Methylobacterium mesophilicum SR1.6/6: one gene and its partner. The protein of the gene in region 1 binds, or shares a complex with, the protein of each later gene. Links are inferred from orthologs where the notes say so. Each region holds a gene or a part of one and is shown in the gene's direction. Other genes may lie near its edges.

Region 1 (4,460 bases):
TATTTTGCGATCTGCTTCTCGGCCTCGTTCCTGGTGCGCCGCCTGCAGCGCCGCGTGGCCATCATCCGCTGACCGACACTGGAGACCGCGTCATGACCTCGTCCCCGATGCCGGCCCCCACCGCCGCCGAACCCGCCGCCGACGCGGCCCACGCGCCGAAGGATGCCGGCCTGCAGCCCGGCAGCCTGACCTCCGGCGCGCCCGCGGCGGCGCCCGGCGAGACGATGATCGCCATCGACAACATCAGCAAATGGTACGGCGACTTCCAGGTCCTGACGAACTGCACCACCCAAGTCGCCAAGGGTGAGGTCGTGGTCGTCTGCGGCCCCTCGGGCTCGGGCAAGTCGACCCTGATCAAGTGCGTCAACGCCCTGGAGCCGTTCCAGAAGGGCCAGATCACGGTGGCGGGCACCAAGGTCGCCGACAAGGCGACCAACCTGCCGAAACTCCGCTCGCGGGTCGGCATGGTGTTCCAGCACTTCGAGCTGTTCCCGCACCTGTCGATCACCGACAACCTCACCATCGCCCAGCGCAAGGTGCTCGGCCGCGGCGCCGAGGACGCGAAGAAGCGCGGCCTCGACCTGCTCGCCCGCGTCGGCCTGGGCGCCCACGCGAACAAGTTCCCCGGCCAGCTCTCCGGCGGCCAGCAGCAGCGCGTGGCGATCGCCCGGGCGCTTGCCATGAACCCGGTGGTGATGCTGTTCGACGAGCCGACCTCGGCGCTCGATCCCGAGATGGTCGGCGAGGTGCTCGACGTGATGGTGGAGCTCGCCAAGGAGGGCATGACCATGATGGTCGTGACCCACGAGATGGGCTTCGCCCGCAAGGTCGCCGACCGGGTGATCTTCATGGATCGCGGCGAGATCGTCGAGGATGCCAAGAAGGAGGACTTCTTCGGCAGTCCCCGGTCCGAGCGGGCGCAGACCTTCCTGTCGAAGATCCTGCAGCACTGACGGCGGATCGTCAGCCCAGCGCCTCCTGAGCCGCCCGGTATTCCCGGCCGTGCTGGCAATAGCCTTCGACGATGCGGATCATCATGGCGCGCTTCTCGGCATCGAGGGGCGCGAGGATCCGGGCTGGTCGGCCGCCCCAGAGATAGCCCGCCTCCAGGATCTGGCCGGGATCGGTGGTGGCGCCGGCCGCCAGCATGACGTCGTCGGCGATCAGGGTGCCGGCCGCGATCGTCGCGCCGATGCCGATCAGCGCCCGCGCGCCGATCCGGCAGTCGGCGATGCGGACGTTGTGGGCGATGGTGGTGTCCCGGCCGATCACGACCCCGTCGGCCCGCGTGCGGATGACGGTATTGTCCTGGATGTTGGTGTCGGCGCCGACCACGATCGGGCCGACTTCGGCGTTCAGGTCGCAGCAGAACAGCACGCTCGACCCGGCGCCGAGACTCACCCGCCCGCGCAGGCGCGCGGTCCGCGCCACGAACACGCTGGCCTCGACATCCGCCAGCTCCCCAGGCGGTAGGGACGGCCCGTCGCCCATCCGCTCGCGCAGCCGTTCGGCGCGCTCTGCGACCTCCTCGGGCGCGACCGGACGGCTCGGTCGGGCCGGGCTGCCCACATAGGCGTAGCCGCCGGGCAGATTGGCCCGGGGGAAGACGGTCGCCCCGGCCTCGATCACCGCGCCGTCACCGATCTGCGCCCCGTCGAGGATCACAACGTCGTCCTCGATCACCACGTCGGAGCCGACCGTGCAGGCATGCACGACGCTGTTGCGACCGACGGTGACGCGGTCGCCCGCCTGCGTGCCGTGCGTCCGGGTGGCGATGTGGACGGTCGAGCGGTGGCCGAGCCAGAAGCGGTCACCGAGCGTCACCGTCTGTCCGTCCGCGCGGATCACCGCCTCGTCGCCGAGCCAGGCCTGCGCGCCGATGCGCGCGGCGCCGATCACCGTGCTGCCGCGGCCGCACCAGACGGGACGGCTCGCGAAATCCGGCTGGACGCCGTCATAGGCCAGGATCAGGTCGGGGGTCACGCGGCTATCCTTCTCCGGCGCCGTCCGGGATCAGCGGGGTCGAGACGGACGATCGCGCACCGCGCCCCGGACCGGGAGTGCGCGACGGACCGTGTCATATAGAGGCGGGAGCAAGTGTGACAGGCAGGGGACTGGCCGGCCCGTCCGCGGACTCCTATGGATCGCGGCATGAGCGCCCCCCTTCCGAGCATCGGCATCCAGGCCGAGCCCTTCGACACCGCCGCCGAGATCGCGCGGATCGGTGCCGAACTCGGTGGCAGGGCCGGAGCCGTCGTCACCTTCACGGGCCTGTGTCGCGACGAGGACGGGCGGCTGGCGGCCCTCGAACTCGAGCACTACCCCGGCATGGCCGAGGCCGAGATTCAGAGGGTCGCCGAGGAGGCGATCGGGCGCTGGCCTCTTCAGGCCCTGCGGGTGATCCACCGGCACGGCCTGGTGCGCCCGGGCGACGGCATCGTCCTGGTCGTCACCGCCTCCAGCCACCGGGTCGCGGCCTTCGAGGCCGCGGACTTCCTGATGGACTACCTCAAGACCCGGGCGCCGTTCTGGAAGCGAGAGCACCTCGCTGATGGCACCACCGGCGGTTGGGTCGAGGCTGCGGCTCGGGACGACGCCGCGGCCGAGCGCTGGACCTGACCGCCAGGGCCACGGCCGATCGCAACGCCACGGTACACGACACACGCCGGGAAACGTTCGGATCGGCTGTCCAATCCGCCCGCTCATCCTGAGGTGCCGGAGCGCAGCGGAGGCCTCGAAGGAGCCCCCCAGAAGCCACCGCGATCCCTGGAGCCCTCCTTCGAGGTCCGTCGACGCGGGCACCTCAGGATGAGGCGGCGGGTTGAGATCCACCGGACCACCGTCTTGCCGTGTGCCGTGGCGTTACCAGCGCGCGCGGCGTCAAGTCTTCGTTTTCACGCGCCCTGTCGCTGAACCGGCCTCGACGCGGCGAAGCCGCGCCTAGACGATCAGCGCACTGAGGAGGATCGCGACGACCGCTCCGGCCACCGCGATCCCCAACAGCATCACGCTGCTGAGCTGGTCGCCGTTGTCGACCGATCGGCCCAGGCCGAGGGAATAACTCGGGGTCTCGCCGTAGGTGCTCATGCGCGCCATCCTGCCTATGCCGTCGCCGCTGTCCTGCGGCCGCCGAGACAACGCGCAGGCCGCCGTCCGGTCGCACCGCTGTGCATAGTTCTGGCGGCCAGCGCACTTGACCCGGGAGGGCTCGCAGCGTTCGTGAGCCCGGCGCAGGAGCAACGATGTCGGACAGCAGCCCCAAGGAACTGGACGGCCCGGTCGGGCCTTGGCGCGGGACGGCGCCGCTCGCGGCCTCGGGGATAGCCGTCGTCTGCTTCGTGGCGGTGCTGGCGCTCGCCTGGATGTCGGCGGGCACGATCCTGCTGATCTTCGCCGGCATGCTCCTCGGCGTCTTCCTCGATGGGCTGACCCGCGGGCTGGGCCGTGTCCTGCCCCTGCCGCGGGCCCTGCGGCTGTCGATCGCCAGCCTCGCGGTGGCGGCGGCGGTCATCGGCTTCGGGAGCTACGGCGGCGCCACGATCGTGCAGCAGGGCCGAGACCTCGGCACGACGATCAAGGATCAGGCCGGCACGGTCTCCGGCTGGCTCTCCGAGCGGGGCATCGACGTGCCGAGCCTCGCGCCGCAGGCCGGCGGCAAGGACGGCTCGACGGAGTCCGGCCAGAAAGAAGGGGGCCTCGCCGGCCTCGCCTCCGGCCTCCTGAAGGGCGGCGGCTCCTTCGTGTCGGATGCCGGCAGCGTCCTCGGGCCGGCCGCCGCGGTCATCCTGGGTCTGTTCGACGCCCTGGGCAACCTCCTGGTGATCGCCTTCCTCGGGCTCGCCTTCGCGGCCGATCCGAAGGCCTACCGAGACGGCGTCGTCCGGTTCGTGCCGCCCGCGAAGCGCTGGCGCGCCACCCAGGTGCTCGACGGTGCCGGCGAGACCCTGAGGCACTGGCTGTTCGGCCAGCTCATCATCATGGCGGTGATCTTCCTGTGCACCTGGGCGGGCCTCGCCTTCCTGGGGATCGGCGGCGCGCTGATCCTGGGGCTCCAGGCGGGCCTGCTCGCCTTCGTGCCGACGGTCGGGCCGCTGGTGGCAGGCCTCGTCATCATCCTGGCGGCGCTGGCGTCCGGCGCGAAGGCGGTGATCGGGGCGATCGGCGTCTATCTCGCGGTTCAGTGCCTGGAAAGCTACGGCCTCACCCCGTTCATCCAGAAGCGGGCGCTGGACATCCCGCCGGCCACGATCTTCGCCGGGCAGCTGATCCTCGGCGTGATCTTCGGGCTCTGGGGCATCGCCCTGGCCCTGCCGCTCATGGCGGTGATCAAGGTCCTGCTGGAGCAGCTCTACGTGGAGGATACGCTCCACGAGCAGCCGGCCACCTGAGCGGCGGCCTGCGCCACCGCGTCAGCCGCGCAGCCCGTCCTCGATCAGCCGGGCGACGGCCAGCGCCCGGCC
Region 2 (4,375 bases), 1.6 Mb from region 1 along the record:
CCGTGAAGGATCGGATGCGCGCCGAGATGCAGGAGGCCTCCGAGGCCATGGAGTTCGAGCGTGCGGCCCGCTTCCGGGACAGGATCGCCGCGCTCTCGGCCATCCAGGGCGTCCAGGGAGTCAACACCCAGGGCGTCGAGGAAGCGGACGTGTTCGCCCTGGACGAGCAGGCCGGCCAGTTCTGCATCGAGGTGTTCTTCTTCCGGAACTTCCAGAACTGGGGCAACCGCGCCTATTTCCCGAAGGCCGACCGGACCATGACGCCCGACGAGGTGCTGGGCTCGTTCATCGGCCAGTTCTACGACGACAAGCCGGCGCCCCGGACGATCCTGACCAGCCACCAGATCGAGGATGCGGAACTGGTGGCCGCCGCCCTGTCGAGCCGCGTCGATCACCGCGTCGAGATCCATCGGCCGAGCCGCGGCGAGCGCAAGAACCTCGTCGATTACGCCCAGCGCAACGCCAAGGAGGCGCTCGCCCGGCGCCTCGCCGACACGGCGTCCCAGGGGAAGCTGCTCGCGGCCCTGGGGCAGGCCTTCGGCCTCGACCGCGCGCCGCGCCGGATCGAGGTCTACGACAACTCGCACATCATGGGCACGAACGCCGTCGGAGGGATGATCGTCGCAGGGCCGACGGGGTTCATGAAGACGCATTACCGCACGTTCAACATCAAGTCGGAGGAGCTTACCCCCGGGGACGATTACGGCATGATGCGCGAGGTTTTGCAGCGCCGGTTCAAGCGCTTGGTGAAGGAGGCGCCCCGTACCGAGCGGGAGGCGGCGGTCGCCGCCGCGGACGGTGGCGCGCAGGCGCCGGTGCCGCCGCCCGCGGAGGACGGCGAGGCGTTCCCGGCGTGGCCGGACCTCGTGCTGATCGACGGCGGCAAGGGGCAGCTCGACGCCGCCCGGACCGCCCTCGATGAAGTTGGCGTCTCGGGCGTACCCCTGGTCGGCGTCGCCAAGGGGCGCGACCGCGACGCCGGACGCGAGACGTTTTTCGTGCCCGGCCGTGCGCCCTTCAAGCTTCCGCCGCGCGACCCGACGCTCTACTTCGTGCAGCGACTCCGAGACGAGGCGCACCGCTTCGCCATCGGCAGCCACCGGGCCAAGCGCAAGCGTGAAATGGTCAAGAATCCCCTGGACGAGATTGCCGGCATCGGGCCCAGCCGCAAGCGCGCGCTGCTGCACCATTTCGGGACCGTGAAGGCCATCCAGCGCGCGGCTTTCGAGGACCTGGCCAAGACGCCGGGCGTCAATGCCGCCACCGCCCGGGCCGTGTACGACTTCTTCCATGCCGGCGCCTGAAAACCCCGCCGCGATGGCCGAGCCCGGCCCGGAGGCGTTGACGCCCGCGCCGCGCTCTGATTTCACCCCGGCGATGAACGCCGTCCTCCCTCGACGACGGTCGCCGGCCTGGACGCTTGCGAACTGCCTGACCTACGGGCGCCTCGTCGCGGTACCGGTGATGGTCGCGCTGCTGTTCTGGCCCGAATCCCACACTGCCCGGTGGTCGGCGCTGGGCGTGTTCGTGGCCGCCGCGATCACCGACTACCTGGACGGGTACGTCGCCCGCACATATCACCAGAGCTCGGCACTCGGCCGGATGCTCGACCCGATCGCCGACAAGCTTCTGGTCTCGGCCTGCCTGCTGATGCTGACGGCGGACCACACGATCGTCGGCACGAACATCTGGGCCGCCATCGTGATCCTGTGCCGCGAAGTGCTGGTCTCCGGTCTGCGCGAATACCTGGCCGAGCTGAAGGTCGGCGTGCCGGTCAGCAAGATCGCCAAGTGGAAGACCACCGTGCAGCTCGTCGCCCTCGGATTCCTGGTGGCCGGCCCCGCGGGCGAGACGGTCCTCCCCGGGACGGTGCCGATCGGCCTGACACTGCTGTGGCTCGCCGCGGCCCTCACGCTGTGGACCGGGTGGGACTACATGCGGGCCGGCATCAAGCACGTCATCGACGACCCGCGCTGATGCGCCGGGCCACGGGATGCGCGGCCCGCCCCCAAAAGTGCGCTACGGTGATGCGATGAAGCTGGTCTATTTCGCCTGGGTCCGGGAACGGATCGGTCGTCCCGAGGAGGAGTTGGCCCTGCCGCCGGATATCGCCACCGTCGCGGACCTTGTGGGCTGGCTGCGCGGGCGCGGCGAGGAATACGCCTACGCGTTCGAGGATCCGGGCGTGGTGCGGGCCGCCATCGATCGCGCCCATGCCAAGCCCGAGACGTCGATCGCGGGCGCCCGCGAGATCGCGTTCTTCCCACCCATGACCGGCGGGTAATGAGTGTCGCGGACGTCTGCGCACGTAGTCGGCCCGGCTTGAAACACTCCGGATTCCGGCGTTTCTGGCGCGGTCGCTCCGGCTGAACCTCATGCCGAACGGCGCGCGGACCGAGCCAAGTTCCTTTACGGGTTCGGGCCGCCTCCATGACTTTCAGATCAGCGGAACGCTCAAGCTGGGACCACGTTACTCGGTACCGATACCGATACTGGAGCCCACTATGCGCAAGTCGTTGCTCGCTACTGCTGCCCTCCTGAGCCTCTGCGCCGCGGCGCAGGCGCAGACCACCGTCATCGAGCGGGATCGCCCCGCCGTCGTCGTCGATCGCCCGGCCTCCGAGTCGAAGTCCGTGACCGTGCACGAACACGGCGACGGCTGCGTCACCAAGACGGTGCGCAAGGAGAACGACATGGGCGACTCCAAGACCGTGAAGAAGGAGACGTGCGACTGACGCACGATCCCGCGCAGGGGCGGATCCCTCCCCGGCGCCAAGCTCGAAGAACCGCCGACGAGCTTCCGACGAGCCTTCGCGGAGACGATGATGCCTAGCGACTCTGAGATCGTCGCGACCCTCTCGCAGGTCACCACAGCCACGATCACCACGATCCTCCTGAAGAAGGGTCTCCGCAACGTCTGGCTGCGTGGGACCCGGCCACTGAAGGACGGGCAGCCCCGGCTCGTCGGCCGTGCATTCACGCTGCGCTTCGTGCCGGCGCGCGAGGATCTCGCGACCCCCGAATCCTGGTCTTCCCCGACCTCGACCCGCGCGGCGATCGAGGCCATGCCCGCCGGCTGCGTCGCGGTGGTCGACGCGATGGGTGTGACCGATGCCGGCATTTTCGGCGACATCCTCTGCGCCCGCATGGCCAAGCGGGGGGTGGCCGCTCTGATAACTGACGGTGTGGTGCGCGACGTCGCCGGGGTGATCGGCACCGGCCTGCCGGTCTGGTGCCAGGGCGCGGCGGCGCCGCCATCCGTCGCCGGCCTGACCTTCGTGGCGTGGCAGCAGCCCATCGCCTGCGGCGGCGTCGCCGTCTTCCCCGACGACATCATCGTGGTCGATGCGGACGGCGCCGTCCTGATCCCGGCTGCGCTGGTGGAGACGGTTCTGGACCTCGCACCCGAGCAGGAGCGCTTCGAGGGCTGGGTCATGGACGAGGTCGGCAGAGGCACGGCACTGCCCGGCCCTTATCCTCCGGATGCCGGGACCAGGGCTCGCTACGAGGCCGGCAAGAACTAGAATCGGCTCCGCTCAGCGCCAGCCGGCATCCACGTAGTAGCCGTGCCCTGTGCACATCCGCGCGTCGTCCGAGGCCAGGAACAGGGCCAGGGCGGCGACGTCGGCCGGCTGTATGCGCCCGTCCAGGCACTGCGACGCGACGATCTCCGCCTCGCCCTCGGGCGTGTACCATTTCTCCTGCCGCGGCGTCTGAACATTGCCCGGCAGGATCGAGACCACCCGGATCCCGTCGCGGCCGAGATCGCGGGCCAAGGCGCGGCTCATGCCCTCGATCCCCGCCTTGGCGGTCTGGTAGATGGCCAGATCCTTCAGGCCGAGATGCCAGCTGATCGATCCGAAGTTCAGGATCACACCACCGCCTGCCCGGCGCATCGCCGGCACCGCGGCCTGCGCGGCGAAGAACAGGTGGCGCAGGTTCACGGCGATCCGGTCGTCCCAATAGGCCGGCGTCACCTCCGCCAGCCGGTGACGATCGTCGTTGCCGGCGTTGTTGACCAGAATGTCCAGACCGCCGAGCGCCGCCTCGGCCTCGTCTACCAGCGCGCGCACGGCCTCGACGTCGGTGAGGTCGCAGCGCCGGAAGAGCGGCGGAGTCCCCGCTTCGGGCAAATGGCGGGCGACGAGCGCCTCGGCGGCGTCCACGGCGATGTCGCAGAACGCGACATGTGCGCCCTGTGCCACGAAGGCTTCAACCAGGCCGGCACCGATGCCCGACGCGCCGCCCGTGATGAGGACGCGCTTCCCCCGGAGGCTCGGATAATGCGCGCGGTTCACCTGCGTCGATGTCATCGGCTTGTTTTGACCGCGCCTCGAAGGACGATGATTTGTCTGAGTTTTAACAGCCGCTATGG

The links.
Region 2: the proteins of MMSR116_RS20160 (region 1) and moaD are in contact, whole or in part, in a crystal structure (PDB 1FMA), measured with the Escherichia coli proteins. The link is inferred for Methylobacterium mesophilicum SR1.6/6 from one-to-one orthologs.

The regions. Positions count from the first base shown.
Region 1 is NZ_CP043538.1:4,202,792-4,207,251, reverse strand. The notes cover bases 1,037-3,885. They hold MMSR116_RS20160 (molybdenum cofactor biosynthesis protein MoaE), read left to right. Parts: upstream 1,037-2,151; coding sequence 2,152-2,619; downstream 2,620-3,885. Other genes in these bases: MMSR116_RS20155 (AI-2E family transporter), read left to right, coding at 3,243-3,885; MMSR116_RS31425 (hypothetical protein), read right to left, coding at 2,941-3,087; MMSR116_RS20165 (gamma carbonic anhydrase family protein), read right to left, coding at 1,037-1,983. In the rest of the region: MMSR116_RS20175 (amino acid ABC transporter permease), read left to right, coding at 1-72; MMSR116_RS20170 (amino acid ABC transporter ATP-binding protein), read left to right, coding at 225-953; more of MMSR116_RS20165, read right to left, coding at 964-1,036; more of MMSR116_RS20155, read left to right, coding at 3,886-4,388; MMSR116_RS20150 (amidase), read right to left, coding at 4,410-4,460. UniProt on the Escherichia coli protein: Converts molybdopterin precursor Z to molybdopterin. This requires the incorporation of two sulfur atoms into precursor Z to generate a dithiolene group. The sulfur is provided by MoaD.
Region 2 is NZ_CP043538.1:2,625,964-2,630,338, forward strand. The notes cover bases 895-3,658. They hold moaD (molybdopterin converting factor subunit 1), read left to right. Parts: upstream 895-2,032; coding sequence 2,033-2,284; downstream 2,285-3,658. Other genes in these bases: uvrC (excinuclease ABC subunit UvrC), read left to right, coding at 895-1,304; pgsA (CDP-diacylglycerol--glycerol-3-phosphate 3-phosphatidyltransferase), read left to right, coding at 1,378-1,977; MMSR116_RS12500 (hypothetical protein), read left to right, coding at 2,505-2,735; MMSR116_RS12505 (ribonuclease activity regulator RraA), read left to right, coding at 2,826-3,524; MMSR116_RS12510 (SDR family NAD(P)-dependent oxidoreductase), read right to left, coding at 3,537-3,658. Also shown: more of uvrC, read left to right, coding at 1-894; more of MMSR116_RS12510, read right to left, coding at 3,659-4,313. UniProt on the Escherichia coli protein: Involved in sulfur transfer in the conversion of molybdopterin precursor Z to molybdopterin.